DNA from 3 places in the Sphingomonas sp. J344 genome. Region 2 is predicted to be linked to each of the others. Evidence: predicted binding sites of a transcription regulator. Region 2 holds the regulator's gene; each other region holds the start of a gene.
The links. Region 2 encodes LexA, which represses DNA repair genes until DNA is damaged. Its sites were predicted from a motif close to GTTCCNCNCTTGTTCT; they were not measured.

Region 1: a site for LexA is predicted at 2,535-2,550, ahead of LRS12_RS08940 (ImuA family protein). Genes of this name have one in related genera too.
Region 3: a site for LexA is predicted at 3,161-3,176, ahead of recA (recombinase RecA). Genes of this name have one in related genera too.

Annotation. Positions count from the first base shown of each region.
Region 1 covers NZ_JAJONB010000001.1:1,757,193-1,762,078, reverse strand. Annotated here, with positions in the region: gene LRS12_RS08950 (urea carboxylase-associated family protein) at 1-276, shown strand, start outside; gene LRS12_RS08945 (M3 family metallopeptidase) at 295-2,454, opposite strand; gene LRS12_RS08940 (ImuA family protein) at 2,583-3,335, shown strand; gene LRS12_RS08935 (hypothetical protein) at 3,247-3,606, shown strand; gene LRS12_RS08930 (DNA polymerase Y family protein) at 3,810-4,886, shown strand, end outside.
Region 2 covers NZ_JAJONB010000001.1:470,849-475,734, reverse strand. Annotated here, with positions in the region: gene LRS12_RS19860 (ComEC/Rec2 family competence protein) at 1-943, shown strand, start outside; gene LRS12_RS19855 (hypothetical protein) at 960-1,178, shown strand; gene LRS12_RS02395 (hypothetical protein) at 1,193-1,414, opposite strand; gene LRS12_RS02390 (GFA family protein) at 1,588-1,998, opposite strand; gene lexA (transcriptional repressor LexA) at 2,100-2,768, opposite strand; partial or broken gene LRS12_RS02380 (molybdopterin molybdotransferase MoeA) at 2,840-4,023, opposite strand; gene LRS12_RS02375 (PilZ domain-containing protein) at 4,064-4,886, opposite strand, start outside.
Region 3 covers NZ_JAJONB010000002.1:273,222-278,107, forward strand. Annotated here, with positions in the region: gene LRS12_RS17520 (dicarboxylate/amino acid:cation symporter) at 1-491, opposite strand, end outside; gene LRS12_RS17525 (glutathione S-transferase family protein) at 517-1,155, opposite strand; gene LRS12_RS17530 (GNAT family N-acetyltransferase) at 1,237-1,701, opposite strand; gene recA (recombinase RecA) at 2,011-3,081, opposite strand; gene LRS12_RS17540 (adenosine deaminase) at 3,253-4,263, shown strand; gene LRS12_RS17545 (phosphoribosyltransferase) at 4,263-4,781, shown strand; gene LRS12_RS17550 (response regulator) at 4,786-4,886, opposite strand, start outside.

The sequences.
Region 1 (4,886 bases), 1.3 Mb from region 2:
CCGCATCGCGGCTGCTTTGGCAACCTCGCCGCCGCGCTCGCGCCCTATGGGGTCGCAGAGGACATGATCCCGACCGCGTTCAACTGTTTCATGAACGTGCCGGTCGACGGACAAACGGGCGAGTTGCGCGTCGACCCGCCGCTGAGCAAGGCGGGGGACCGGATCGTGTTTCGCGCGATGGAGGATCTGGTGATCGGCCTGACCGCCTGTTCGGCACTGCAGTCGAACAACGGGTCGTTCAAGCCGATCGACTGGGAAATAACGCCGCCGGAGTAATCCGGCGGCGCTGTCCGCTCAATTTCCGGTCGGGAAACCGCGGCGCTTGAACAGCGCGTTGACGTCCGTGTCGCGGCCTCGGAACGCCTTGTACGCTTCCTTGCGGTCGGTTTCGTTGCCTGTTTCCAACAGGATCGTGCGGAATTTGTCCGCCACGCCCTTGTCCCAGACATTGCCGCTTTCCTCGAACGCGGCCCAGGTGTCGGCGTCCATCGTCTCCGACCAGAGGTAGCTATAATAGCCAGCCGAATAGGCGTCGGAGGAGAAGAGGTGGTTGAACTGCGGCAGGCGGTGCCGCATCACGATTTCCTTCGGCATGCCCAGAGAAGCGAGCGTGTCGCGTTCGAACGCGTCAGGATCGGTCACCGGGGTGTCGCGATTGTGGAGTTGCATGTCCACGATTGCCGATGAGAGATACTCGACCGTGTCGAACCCCTGGTTGAAGGTCGACGCCTTCTCGATCTTCTCCACCAATGCCGCCGGGATCACTTCGCCCGTCTTGTAATGCTTGGCGAAGCGGTTGAGCACGTCGGGGGTCAGCAGCCAGTTTTCGTTCACCTGGCTGGGATATTCCACGAAGTCGCGCGGCGTGCCGGCAAGGCCCGGATAATAGACGTTGCCGAGCAGGCTGTGCAGCCCGTGACCGAATTCGTGGAACAAAGTCGCGGCGTCGTCGAGGCTGATCAACGTCGGCTCGCCCGCCGCGCCCTTGGTGAAGTTGTTGTTGTTCGACGCCAGCACGATATTGTCGCCGCGCAGCCCCGAACGGCTGCGATAGCTGGTCGCCCATGCGCCCGACCGCTTGCCCGCGCGCGCGAAATTGTCGAGGTAGAAGACGCCGATCGTCTTGCCGAGGCGCTTGACCTCGAACGTCCGCACATCGGCCTGGAACACCGGAATCGTGCCGGTATTTTCCTTGAATTCAAGGTCGTAAAGGCGACCGGCAGCATAGAACATGGCGTTGACCATGTTGTTGAGCTCGAGATACGGCTTCACCTCGCTCTCATCGAGGTCGTATTTCGCCTTGCGAACCTTCTCGGCATAGAAGCGATAGTCCCAGCCTTCGATCTTGATCTTCGGCCCCTTGCCCGCCGCCGCTTCGGCATCGGCAAGCGCCTGCATGTCGGCGACTTCCTGGCGGACGCGCGCGACCGCAGCCGGCCAGACCGACATCATCAGCTTCGTCGCATTCTCCGGCGTTTCGGCCATCGTGTCGTCCATGCGGTAATGGGCATGGGTCTTGAAGCCGAGGATCTTGGCGCGCTCCTGACGCAGCTTCAGGATGTTGGCGATGATCGCGTTGGTGTCGTTCGCACCGCCATTGTCGCCGCGGTTGATATAGGCGTTGTAGACCTTTTCGCGCAGCGCGCGGTTGGTGGCGTACATCAGGAAGGGTTGCATCGACGAACGGGTGTTCTTGACCGCCCACTTCCCCGCCTGCCCGCGCGACTTGGCCTCTTCGGCAAGGCTCGCCTTGAAGCTGTCGGGCAGGCCGGCGAGGTCCGCCTCGCTGTCGATGAGGATCGCGGTTTCCTCATCCGCCAGCACGCGGCGGCTGAATTCGGTATAGGCGACCGACAGCTCACCGTTGATCCGCTTGATCTCCGCCTTCTGCGCCTCGTTGAGCAACGCCCCGGAAGTCACGTAATCGCGATAGGTGCGTTCAAGCAGGCGCATCTGCTGGGCATTGAGGCCGAGCGTCTGGCGCTTGTCGTACAGCGTCTTCACCCGCTGGAACATCTTGGGGTCGAGGCTGAGTTCGGTTGAGAAGGCCGACAGCTTCGGGCTCCACTCGCGCGCGATCTTCTGCACCTCGGGAGTGGCGAGGTTGCTGGTATAGACACCCCAGACAGGGAAGATGCGCGACAGGGCGGTGGTTGCCTTGGCCGGCGCCTCGATCGTGTTGGCAAAGGTCGGCGCCTCGGGATTGTCGCGGACCTTGGCGAAGGCGGCACGTGCCTCGGCCATGCCCTTCTCGAAAGCTGCCGGGAACATCGCCGGGGTCACCTTGTCCCACTGGGGAACGCCGTCGAACGGACCGGGCCATTTGTCGGTCATGGGTGCCGCATCGGGGGCGGCTGCGGTCGGTTGGGCGGGGGCCGCAGTCTGTGCGGCGGCGGGCAGGATCGACAGGATCGAGGCGGTGGCGAGCAGGATCGCGCCGGAAACGGGCTTCATGAACTTCCCCTGGGAGGTGGTGTGATAGGCGGATGATACGGGGCGATCCCCGCTTGGCAAGCTTGACTCGACGAACGGTAAGAACAAAATAGGAACATATTTCCCGAGTCGGAGTCTGTTGTCGGATCATGGCCGATCCCGCCATCATCAGCCAGTTGCGCGAAACATTGAGCGCCATCGAGGGCAGCGGCTTTCGCCGCCGCCCGGTGCTGCCGTTCGGCATGCAGCGGATGGACGCGCGGCTCGCCGATGGCGGATTGCGGCTCGATGCGCTGCACGAGGTGGCGGGAGCGAGCGCGGACCTGACCGACGATGCCGCCGCGACGTTGTTCGTCGCGGGGATCGCGGCGCGCGCCTGGGGACCGGTGCTGTGGGTCATGCGGCGGCGCGACCTGTTTGCGCCCGGCCTCTATCAGGCCGGACTCGCGCCCAAGCGCGTCCTTTATGCCGAGGCGGCGGACGATGACGAACTGCTCGCGATCATGGAAGAAGGGCTGCGTCACCGCGGGCTGGGCGCGGTGGTGGGCGAGGCCCGGCGCGTAGCGATGCCCGCGACCCGGCGGCTCCAGCTGGCGGCGGAGGGCGGGCGCACCATCGCCCTTCTGATGAAGCGCCACCCGCGTCACGGCGGCGACCCGCTTGCCGCGCCATCGGCGGCGGTGACACGCTGGCGGGTCGGCTGCGCGCCGTCCTCGCCGCTCCCGGTCGAGGGCGTCGGGCGCGCGCGCCTGGCAGCTTGCGCTTGCCCGACAAAAGGGGGTGATCCTTTCGATATCCTGGTGGAGGCATGCGATGAAACGGGTCGCTGCGCTCTTCCTGCCCGGCTGGCCGATCGAACGGCTGCGGCAGGCGGAGCGGACCGCACAGCCGCCGCCGCCTGAGGCCGCGCCCGACGTGCAGCTGGACGCGGTGCTAGGCACTTTGGGCGACGCGGCGGCAGCGGAACAGCAACATGCCTGTTCGGTCCCGCGCGGCGGCGGCTGGCGCCCCGGCGCGCGCTGGGCGCGCGACGACATCGCAGCGCTCCCGGCGCATCAGCGACCGTCGAAGCGCGAACTGGGGCGGCGCGAGGAGGCGGCGGGGAACCCGTTTCGCCCGATGCAGTCGGACGAGGTGCGCAGCCAGGTTCCGGCCGGGGGAGTCTCCGATTGAGTTCCTCCCCCAGCGTGCGGGGGGAGGGGGACCATCGCGCAGCGATGGTGGAGGGCCGCGCCGCAGGCGCGGGATGTGCGGCAGCCGACCGCCGCCGCTGCGCGGCGGCCCCTCCACCCTGCCCTGCGGGCGCGGTCCCCCTCCCCGAGCAAGCTCGGGGAGGAATTGCCCCCCTCGTCACCTCCCTCCGCGCCGGCAATCGCGTGCTGGTCGCCGCCGCCTGTCCGCACGCCCGTGCGCTCGGCATCGTTCCTGGCATGGCGGTGACGCAGGCGCGCGCCTACCTGCCCGGCCTCGAAATCCGCCCCGCCGACCCGGAGGGGGACCTTGCCGCGCTCCACCGACTTGCGCTGCTGGCGGCGCGGCGCTGGGCGCCGAGCGTGGCGATCGAGGGGAGCGACACGCTGCTGATCGACCTGACCGGGGTCGCGCATCTCCATGGCGGCGAGGCGCGGATGGCGGCGCGGATTATCCGCCTGCTGGCGCGGCGCGGCCATGCGGGTCGCATCGCGATTGCCGACACGCCGGGGGCGGCCTGGGCGCTGGCGCATTACGCCAGACATGATGCCGTGCTGATCTGTACCCCCGGCCAGCACGCCGGCGCCCTCGCCCCGCTCCCCATCCCCGCGTTGCGCGTCGATCCGGCTGCGGTCGAACTGCTGCGTCGGTTGGGCGTGGAGCTGATCGGGCAGCTTGCCGCGATGCCGCGCGCCCCGCTCGCCCGGCGGTTCGGCGGGGCGCTGGTCACCCGGCTCGAACAGGCGCTGGGCACCCTTCCCGAACCGCTCGATCCCATCGTTCCGCGCGAGGCCATCGCCGTACAGCGCCGTTTCGTCGAGCCGGTCGCGACCGCCGAAGGGATCGCTCACTGGATTGCTGCACTGGTGCCCGAACTCTGCGCCGCACTCGAAGCTGCGGGCCTTGGCGCGCGTGCGGTTGAGCTGGTGGCGGACCGGGTCGATCATGTCCCACAGCGCATCCGCATCGGCCTTGCCCGCGCCAGCCGCGATTGCCTGCACCTGATCCGCCTGATCATGCGGCGGATCGAGGATGTGGAGCCTGGCTATGGCATCGACGCGATCACGCTGCGCATCCGCCGTACCGAACCACTGGCCGCACGCCCGGTCGACGAGCGGCTGGACGAGGAGGCGAAGCCCGATCTTGCTCCGCTCGCCGATACGCTCGCCACCCGCATCGGATCGCGCCGGATGTGGCGCAGCCGCCCGGTCGAGAGCGATGTGCCCGAGCGCAGCGTCGGGCGTGAGGGCGTGCTAGATCCG
Region 2 (4,886 bases):
CTATACGCTGCTGACCGGGGCAGAGGTGCCGACGGTGCGCTCGTGCATCGCCGCGCTCATGGTGCTGGCGGCGATGATGCTTGGACGACAGGCGATCACGCTGCGCCTCGTCGCGTTCGGCGCGCTGGTCGTGCTGCTGCTCTGGCCCGAAGCGCTGATGGGACCGAGTTTCCAGATGAGCTTCGCCGCGGTCACCGCGATCGTCGCACTGTACGAAAGCCAGCGCGTCCGCGGCTGGTTCGAGCGGCGCGAGGAAGGGTGGGGGCGGCGACTTGCGCGCGGCATCGGCTCGCTGTTGCTGACCGGCCTTGTGGTCGAGATCGCGCTGACCCCTATTGCGCTCTACCACTTCCACAAATCGGGGCTTTACGGTGCGTTGGCGAATATTGCTGCGATCCCGCTCACGACGTTCGTGGTGATGCCGTTCGAGGCGGCTGGGCTGGTCTTCGACGCCGTGGGGCTGGGCGCGCCTTTCTGGTGGGTGGCGGAACAGGGGCTGCGCCTGCTGCTGTGGATCGCTCATACAGCGGCCAATGCGCCCGGCGCGCTGGCGATGCTGCCCGCGATGCCGGGGGGAGCCTATGCTCAGATGGTCGCAGGTGGATTGTGGATCGCGCTGTGGCGGGCATGGGCGCGACTGGCGGGTCTGATTGCGGTCGCGCTGGGAGCGCTGTGGGCGCTGGCGACGCCAATGCCGGACCTGCTGATCACAGGCGACGGGCGGCATCTGGCACTACGGATGCCGGGCGGCGAACTGGCACTGCTGCGCGACCGCGCGGGGGGATTATGTCCGCGACACGCTGGCCGAGAATGGCGGCGTGGATGCCGAACTGCCCGCGCTGGCCGAACAGCGCGACGCGCGGTGCAGTGCGGACCTGTGCATGGTCACGGTGATGCGCGGCGGGCGAGAGTGGCGGATTGCCGCGACACGCAGCGGTTATAGGATTCCGTGGCGCGAGATGGTCGCGTTCTGTGCGTCGGTCGACATCATCGTCGCCGACCGCTGGCTGCCGCGCGGGTGCGTGCCGAAATGGCTGAAATTGGACCGCGCGAAGCTGTCGGAGACCGGCGGGGTGGCGATCACGTTCGACCGGACGCCGCAGGTGGTGACGGTGCGGCGCGCGGGGGCGCGGCATCCTTGGTTAGAGGCGGAGACGGTGATGCCGCCGAAGGATTGAGGGAGACGCTCAACTCAATCGCGCACAACTTCATAGCGCGAGACGCGGCCTGCAGCATCGACATCGACCACGAGCCATTCGGAGTCGAGGGAAAGCAGCGACCGTTCGTTACCGAGCCAATAAACATAGTCGCGGTCGCGGAAGTAGCCCGCGTTAGACGGAGCGCCCAACAGCGCGACCAGTTCGCTGCGGTTCAGACCGTCGAGCTTCCCGCTCCACATCAGATGCTCGATCATGTGTATGCGCGCCTGATCATCGATTCGCTCTACCTGCTTCCAACGATCTGAATCGAAGGGGCGGACTGGCAGATACCCGGTCATGAACCCATAGGTGACAGCGCCAGCCAGGAAGGTGACGAGCAGACCCGCGACACAACCCAATCTGCGGGCGCGCGTGCCATGTCGCTGTCCTACGCCCCGCCGGGAAACCGCTCGAATTCCGGCAAGCCATGCGCATCCTTCATCCAGCCGATGCGGTCGGCGGTCTGGATATGCGCGGCGGCGGGGACGGCTTCGGGGTCGTCGAGGGTCGATGCCTGAACGTCGACGAGGCCGGGAAGGTTGGTGGCATTGCGGTAGAATAGCCCGGTGCCGCAGGTCGGACAGAACCAGCGACGGCCGGTTTCGGATGAGGCATATTCGCGCGGGTTGCCCTGCGTGACCGTCAGCGCGTCCTCGGGATACATCGCCCAGCCGACCATCGGCGCACCGGCGCAGCGGCGGCAATCGGTGCAGTGGCACAGCGCCTGACCGCCGTGCAGCGGATCGCCGTCGATCTCGTAACGTACCGCGCCGCAATGGCATCCACCGGTCAGGGTCACGCTGGCTCTCCTTTGGTGTTGGACGTCGCGTGGCTCGGCGTATTCGCTCTTGCCTGACTCCCCACCCCAACCCCTCCCCTGATGGGGATGGGTCAAGACATTCAATAGCGCCGCAGCAGTCCGGCCAACTTGCCCTGCACGCGCACCTGATCGGGGCGGTAGCGCTGGGGGTCGTAGCTGCGGTTGGCCGGGTCGAGGCGGACCATGCTGCCCTCGTTCCGGAAATATTTCAGCGTTGCTTCCATCTCGTCGATCAGTGCGACCACGATCTCGCCATCGCGCGCGGTTTCCTGACGCCGAATCAGCGCATAGTCGCCGTCGAAAATCCCGGCCTCGACCATCGAGTCCCCTGCGACCTCCAGCGCATAATGATCGCCCGACCCGAGCAGGGCGGCGGGGACGGGGAGCATCGTGGACCCTTCCAGCGCCTCGATCGGCACGCCCGCCGCGATGCGGCCGTGCAGCGGGATTTCGATCACGTCGTTCGCCGGCTGCGGCGCGGGGCGCGGCATCGCGACGACCGTCGACTTCGGCGCGACCTTCTTCGTCTCGCCGCGCTCGGGCATCTTGACCACTTCGAGCGCGCGGGCGCGATTGGGCAGGCGGCGCAGGAAGCCGCGCTCCTCCAATGCCGAGATCAGGCGGTGCACGCCCGATTTGGACTTGAGGTCGAGCGCGTCCTTCATCTCCTCGAACGAGGGCGAAACCCCGGTCTCGGCCAGACGGTCGGCGATGAAGCAGATCAGCTCATGCTGCTTCTTCGTAAGCATTGGACGTCCCCTATCAAGAACAGACGTGGAACGTTTACGCCTTGTTCCACGCGGCGTCAAGCGGGTGCGACTCAGCCGATGTCGAGGATTTCCACCGAGTCGCCCGCTGCCGCTGCCGGAACATGTGGGGCACGCACGATCAGGCAGTCGGACGTGGCCAAAATGCGCAGCATCGAGCTGTCCTGGCGGTCGGCGGGATGAACGCGGCCGTCGCGATGGACGGCGCGGATATAGTCCTCACGCGGGCCGTTCGGGGGAGTGGGCCGCCGAGGATCGCGCTGCGGCGGCGGGGCAGCGGATCGGCTGCGCCCGAAAGATGGGCGACCATGGGCAGCACGAACAACAGGGCGGTGACATGCGCCGATACGGGGTTGCCGGGCAGGCCGAGCACGGCAGCGTCGCGCATCCGACCGGCCATCACCGGCTTGCCGGGGCGCATCGCGACCTTCCAGAAGTCGATCGCCGCGCCCGCGGCCTGGAGCGCAGGGTGGACCAAATCATGGTCGCCGACCGACGCGCCGCCGGTGGTGACCAGCAGATCGGCGTCGACCGCGGCGAAGGCGTGGGTCAGGGCGTCGATACTGTCGGGCAGGATGCCGAGGTCGATCAGCTCGATCGGGAGCGTTGCCAGCATCGCGGCGAGCATTGCGCCGTTGCTTTCGGGCAGCTGGCCGGTCGCGAGCGGCTGGCCCGGCGCGCGCAGCTCGTCCCCCGTCGCGGCGATGGCGACGCGGATGCGGCGACGGACGGGCAGGTTGGCGTGGCCCGCGATGGCGGCGAGCGCGATGCGCGCCGGGGTCAGACGTGCACCCGCTTCGACCAGCCTGTCGCCGGTCGCGAAATCGAGCCCGGCGACGCGGACATGTGCGCCGACGCGCGGCGGCCCTTCACCGTCCAGCGCCAGCGCATCGCCCTCGCGCCGCGCTTCCTCCTGTATCATGATCGTGTCCGCGCCCTGCGGCACCGCCGCGCCGGTGAAGATGCGGACCGACTCACCCGGCGCGACGGTCCCCGCAAAGGGTCGACCCGCCGCACTCTCGCCGATCACCCGCCACGGGCCGGGCAGGTCGGCGAAGCGGATCGCATAGCCATCCATCGCCGACAGCGGCAGTTCGGGCTGCGTGCGCAACGCGGTGACCGGCTCGGCCGCCCAGCGCCCGGCGGCGTCGCGCAACGGCACGCGTTCGGCCGCGACCGGCTGGGCGAGTGCGAACATGCGCTGTTGCGCCTCGGTTACGGAAATCATCCCCGACATCGCTCCCCGATTAGCCGGGAGGCGTGACCGGGTCGAGCGCTCAGCGCGGGCGCGCCGCCTCGCTCAGCCGCGCCATTTCATGCGGGCGCAGCGGCAGGCGGAATTCGGCGACATGCCGTGCGCCATGGCATTCGATCACCCGGATCGGCCAGCCGCCGATCTGCGGCAGCGACAGCCACAGCCCGCACAGCGGCGCAAATTCGGTATCGCTCTCGAACTCGACCAGCGCATTGCTCAGCGAGGTGATCTGGGCGTTCCACCAGCTGCTGCCCGAGCGGACATGCGTAGCGGCGTCGAGCTTGATCGCGTTCTTGACGGCGCCAAGCGGGGATGTCGTCCCAGCCATCGGCTCTTGCACCACCGCCGGACGCCGGTTGGCGACCTGACGCAGCCACGGCATCAGGATCTGCCAGCCAATTTCATCGGCAAAGGCGATCCCCGCCTGGCCGCGTTCGGTCCAGCGGATTTCGCCCGCGATCGGGCGCAGCCCGTCTAGCGTGATCTCCACCGCCTCACCCACGCGCAGCGGTGCGCGGGTTTCGATGCCGAGGCCAGCGGGCGACAGGTTGCGGGTCCAGGCGAAATCGACCTGATCGCCATGCCGCAGGCACAACCGCTGGCGCAGCTCGATGCGCGGCATCTGACGGCGTTCGGCTGGCAAGGCGGCGAGGCAGCGGGCGAGCGCCGCGACCACGTCCATCGGTTCGTCGAAACAGAAGGTGAAGGCCGAGGGGTCGTCGCCCAGCACCGATCCTTCGGCGCTGACGCCAAAGGGCAGTTCGATCCGGCCGCGATCGCCATTGGTGACCGGACCGGTAACGGTGAGCGTCGCCCCGGCAGAGGTGATGCGGTGGACAAAGCAG
Region 3 (4,886 bases), on a different contig from region 2:
ACATTGATCGGAACGATGTTCAGGATCGCATCGACCCCGGTCGGGGTGCTGGCGGTGCGATCGAGGATCGCGCCGGCGCTGTCGCCCGATGCGGCGAGCAATGCTTGAGCCTCGACCCGGTCCACCCCGGCGCCGGGCTGGAGCAGATTTACCAGTAACAGGCTGACGATCACCGCGATGGTCGAAACGCAGACGGTGAGGACCAGCGTGCGCAGACCGACGCGCTTGAGCGCCGCGATCTCGCCCATCTCGGCTATGCCGACGACAAGCGCGGAGAACAGCAGCGGAATCACCAGCATGAACAACAGACGCAAAAAGACCTGGCCGATCGGGCCGGTGACATACGTCGTCACGGTTTTGACCCACGCCGCATCGGTCGCCGCAAAATGGACGAACAGGCCGAGTGTCAGCCCGAGCACGAAGCCGCCCAGCATCTGCCATTGCAGCGTCGATTCGCGCCGCACCTCCGTAATCGCCTCTGCGCCCGACATGCTTACCCCTTATTTTGTTGCGCGCTCAGGCATAGGCATAGGGACCGCCTTTGGCGAGCGCCGTCTGATAGGCGGGGCGTGCATGGATCTTGTCGATCCACGCGATCGTCGCCGGGCGAGTGGCATCGAGCCCCCCTCGCGCCCGCGCTGCTTCGAGCGGGAAGCTCATCATCACATCCGCCGCGGACATCGCATCGCCCGCGAACCAGGGACGGCTCGCCAGTTCGGATTCGACGAAGTCGAGATGGACGTCGATCATCGGCTGGATACGCTTTTGCGCCGCCTTGCCGAAAATTGGCACGCGCATCAGCACCAGCTTGACCAGCAGCGGCGGCATCAGCGAACCCTCGGCATAATGCATGAAGTGCCGGTAACGAAGCGCCGAGTCGCGATGCGCAGGCGGGCCGAGCTGACCGTCGGCCTTCTCGACCAGATACTCGATGATCGCGCCGGTCTCCGCCACGATGCGCGGGGCGTCGTCGGGATCACCGTCGACAATTACCGGCGACTTGCCCAGTGGATGCACCGCACGAAGCTCCGGCGGGGCCAGCATGGTCTTCGGGTTCCGCCGGTAGCGGCGGATTTCATAGGGAAGTCCAAGCTCCTCAAGCAGCCAGAGCACCCGCTGCGAGCGCGAATTTTCGAGATGGTGGACGGTAATCATCGACGGGTGCCCCCTTGGTTTACGCGAATCTGTCTCGGCTGAGACAGAATGACCAGCGGCAATCGGGCCTGCGGCCGACCGTCAGCCGAGCGGCTTGCCGAACACGACGAGCTGCTCGACCTCGGCAAAACCCGCAGCCTTGTGCCATGCCCGGCTGGCATCATTGTCCGGAGAGGTATCCGATCCCAGCCAGTCAGCCCCTTGCTCCCGCGCCCAGTCCTCGACCGCCGCGAGCAGCGCGCTCGCGACCCCGCGTCCTCGCGCATCCGGGCTGACCCAGAGATCCTCGACATAGGCCGCATGGAATCGCGGTGCACCTTCGGCATAATTGCGCAAACGTGCATCGATCATTCCCAACGCCTGACCCGCATCGTCGAACGCGAGGAACGCGACATAAGGCTCGGGTAACGCGAGCAGTTCGCCGATCTCGGCGAGAAAAGCCTCGGGCGATTGCCCCGGATGCAGCGCTGCAAGCATCTCCGCCCAGACCGGGTAATCACGTTCGACCGCGCGACGCACCTGTACCTGAAAGCTGAGCTCGGCCATGCGGCCAGTGTGCCACGCACATCAGCACGCCTGCAACCGCAAGGTGAGAATGCGCGGCTTTGCGAACGCAGCCGGCCGAACGAGCCAAGCCACATGTGGCGCGACTGCGGCACGAGCTGGAGCACGCGGCGCATAATCCGGGATGAAGCACTGGGCCCGACACAGGAAAGGCCCGGCGCACGCCACGCCGGGCCTTCCAATGGGAGACTGGTCCCTTGACCGCCACCGACCTGTCGATCCGGTACGGCCCGCAACAGGCATTGCTGCCCGAAACTGGTTAACGACTGTTTAGCCGCGCTTACTGTGGAATCAGAGGTCGTCCTCGGCATCCGGGCCGGCCATCATCTCTTCGGCTACCTGCTCGGTACGGGTCCGGATCGCCCGCTCGAGCCTGTCGCAAACGTCCGGATTTTCCTTGAGGAAGGTCTTGGCATTCTCACGCCCCTGGCCGATCCGGATGCTGTCATAGCTGAACCACGCGCCGGCCTTTTCGACCAGCCCCGCCTTGACGCCGAGGTCGAGAATCTCGCCGATCTTCGAAATCCCCTCGCCATACATGATGTCGAACTCGACCTGCTTGAACGGCGGGGCGACCTTGTTCTTCACCACCTTCACCCGGGTGGAGTTGCCGATCACATCGTCGCGATCCTTGATCGCGCCGGTGCGACGGATGTCGAGGCGAACCGAAGCGTAGAATTTGAGCGCATTGCCGCCGGTCGTGGTCTCCGGATTGCCGTACATCACGCCGATCTTCATCCGCAGCTGGTTGATGAAAATTACCATGCAGCGCGAGCGACTGATCGAACCGGTCAGCTTGCGCAGCGACTGCGACATCAGGCGCGCCTGAAGGCCGACGTGGCTGTCGCCCATTTCGCCTTCGATTTCCGCACGGGGAACAAGCGCCGCAACCGAATCGACCACGAGTACGTCGATCGCGTTCGAACGCACCAGGGTGTCGACGATCTCGAGCGCCTGCTCGCCGGTGTCGGGCTGCGATACGATCAGTTCGTCGATATTGACACCCAGCTTCTTGGCATAGACCGGGTCGAGCGCGTGCTCCGCGTCGACGAACGCGGCGACGCCGCCATTCTTCTGCGCCTCGGCGATCACATGCAGGGCAAGCGTCGTCTTGCCGGAGCTTTCCGGACCATAGACCTCGATCACGCGACCACGCGGCAGGCCGCCGACGCCCAAAGCGATGTCGAGCCCGAGCGAGCCGGTCGAAATCGCTTCGACCTGCATCGTCTCCTTGGAGCCGAGCCGCATCGCGCTGCCCTTGCCGAACGCGCGGTCGATCTGTGCCAGCGCCGCGTCGAGCGCCTTCTGCTTGTCGGGAGAAATGCCCATCTTTCCGTCGATCACCTTGAGGGAAGCTGCCATGAGAAGTCTCCGTCGCTAAAGGCTTTGCGGCCTGCGTTCAACCATTGCCTGAAGCGCGTCGTACAACATATGTTCCGATGGAACAAGTGCGGAACGATCTTTTTTGTTCTCATTTTCGTCGCAGCATCCAAACACCTTGCCCTACCCTTCCAATCGCGCGATCCTCCACCGATGATCGCTCCTGACTTCATCGCCGGCCTGCCCAAGGCCGAACTGCATCTGCATATCGAGGGAAGCCTTGAACCCGAGCTGATGTTCGCGCTGGCGAAGCGCAATCGCGTCGCCATCCCGTTCGACAGTGTGGAGGCGGTGCGTGCCGCGTACAGCTTTTCCAACCTCCAGGACTTCCTCGACATCTATTATGCCGGCGCGGACGTGCTGCGTGTCGAGCAGGATTTCTACGACCTCGCGGACGCCTATTTCGGACGCGCGGCGGCGGATGGCGTGGTCCATGCCGAAATTTTCTTCGATCCCCAGACACATACCGATCGCGGCATTCCGTTTCAGGTGGTCGCCGACGGGCTACTGAGCGCCATGCGCGATGCTGAGGGACGGCACGGCCTCACCTCAAAGCTGATCCTCTGCTTCCTGCGCCATCTCGACGAGGAGGCGGCAGTCGCGACACTCAGGACAGCCGAGCCGTGGCTCGACCGGATTGAGGGGGTCGGGCTCGATCCGTCCGAACTCGGCCACCCGCCCGAAAAATTCGCGCGCGTATTCGCGGCGGCAGGTGCCATGGGGCTGAAGCGGGTCGCACATGCCGGGGAGGAAGGACCGCCCGACTATGTCTGGCAGGCGCTCGACCTGCTCAACGTCGACCGGCTCGACCATGGCAATCGCAGCCTGGAGGACCCGGCGCTGGTGCGCCGCCTTGCCGACACAGGGATGACACTCACTGTCTGCCCGCTGTCAAACCTCAAGCTTTGCGTGGTCGACGATATGACGAACCACCCGCTCGACCGGATGCTGGAGGAAGGGCTGCGCGCGACGGTCAATTCGGACGATCCGGCCTATTTCGGGGGCTATGTCGCCGACAATTACCGCGCGGTCGCCGCCGCACGCGGGCTGAAGCGCGACCAGATCGTCCAGCTGGCACGCAACAGCTTCACCGGATCGTTCCTCGACGAGGCGGAGAAGGCGGCGCACGTCGCCCGGCTCGACGCCTATGTGGCGGCGAACTGATGCCAGTCTTCACCCCGATCCCGCATGAACAGTTTGTCGCCGATGTGCTGGCACTGGCCGATGCGGTACGCGCCGATCCGGACTGGCAGCCCGATTATCTGATCGGCATTGGGCGCGGCGGGCTGATTCCGGCGGTCTATCTCAGCCACGCGATCATCGGCCCGATGCTGTCGGTCGATTACAGCGCGCGAAACGAGGATCTCGCCGCCCCCGCCCTTGCCCGGCTCGCGGAACGGACGCGCGACGGCGCCCGGCTGTTGTTCATCGACGACATCAACGACAGCGGTGCGACGATCGGGCGGCTGCGCGAAGGGCTGGCAACGGCGGGGGCGAATGCGACGAACGTGCGTTTCGCGACACTGCTCGACAATGTCACGTCTCATCAGCGCGTTGAATACGCGGCGCGGACCATCGACAGGTCGGTGACGAAGGACTGGTTCATCTTCCCCTGGGAAGCCGTCGCCCCGGACTCCGCAATCGAAGCCGACGCCGCCGAACTACCCGACCGCATCGCCTGAAGGATCAGAGCGCGGCGAGCGCCTGTTCGACCGCGTCCATGGTGAACGGCTTGGCGAGTACCGGACGGTCGCGATATGCCTCGGCCACCATGTCGCCGCTGCCGC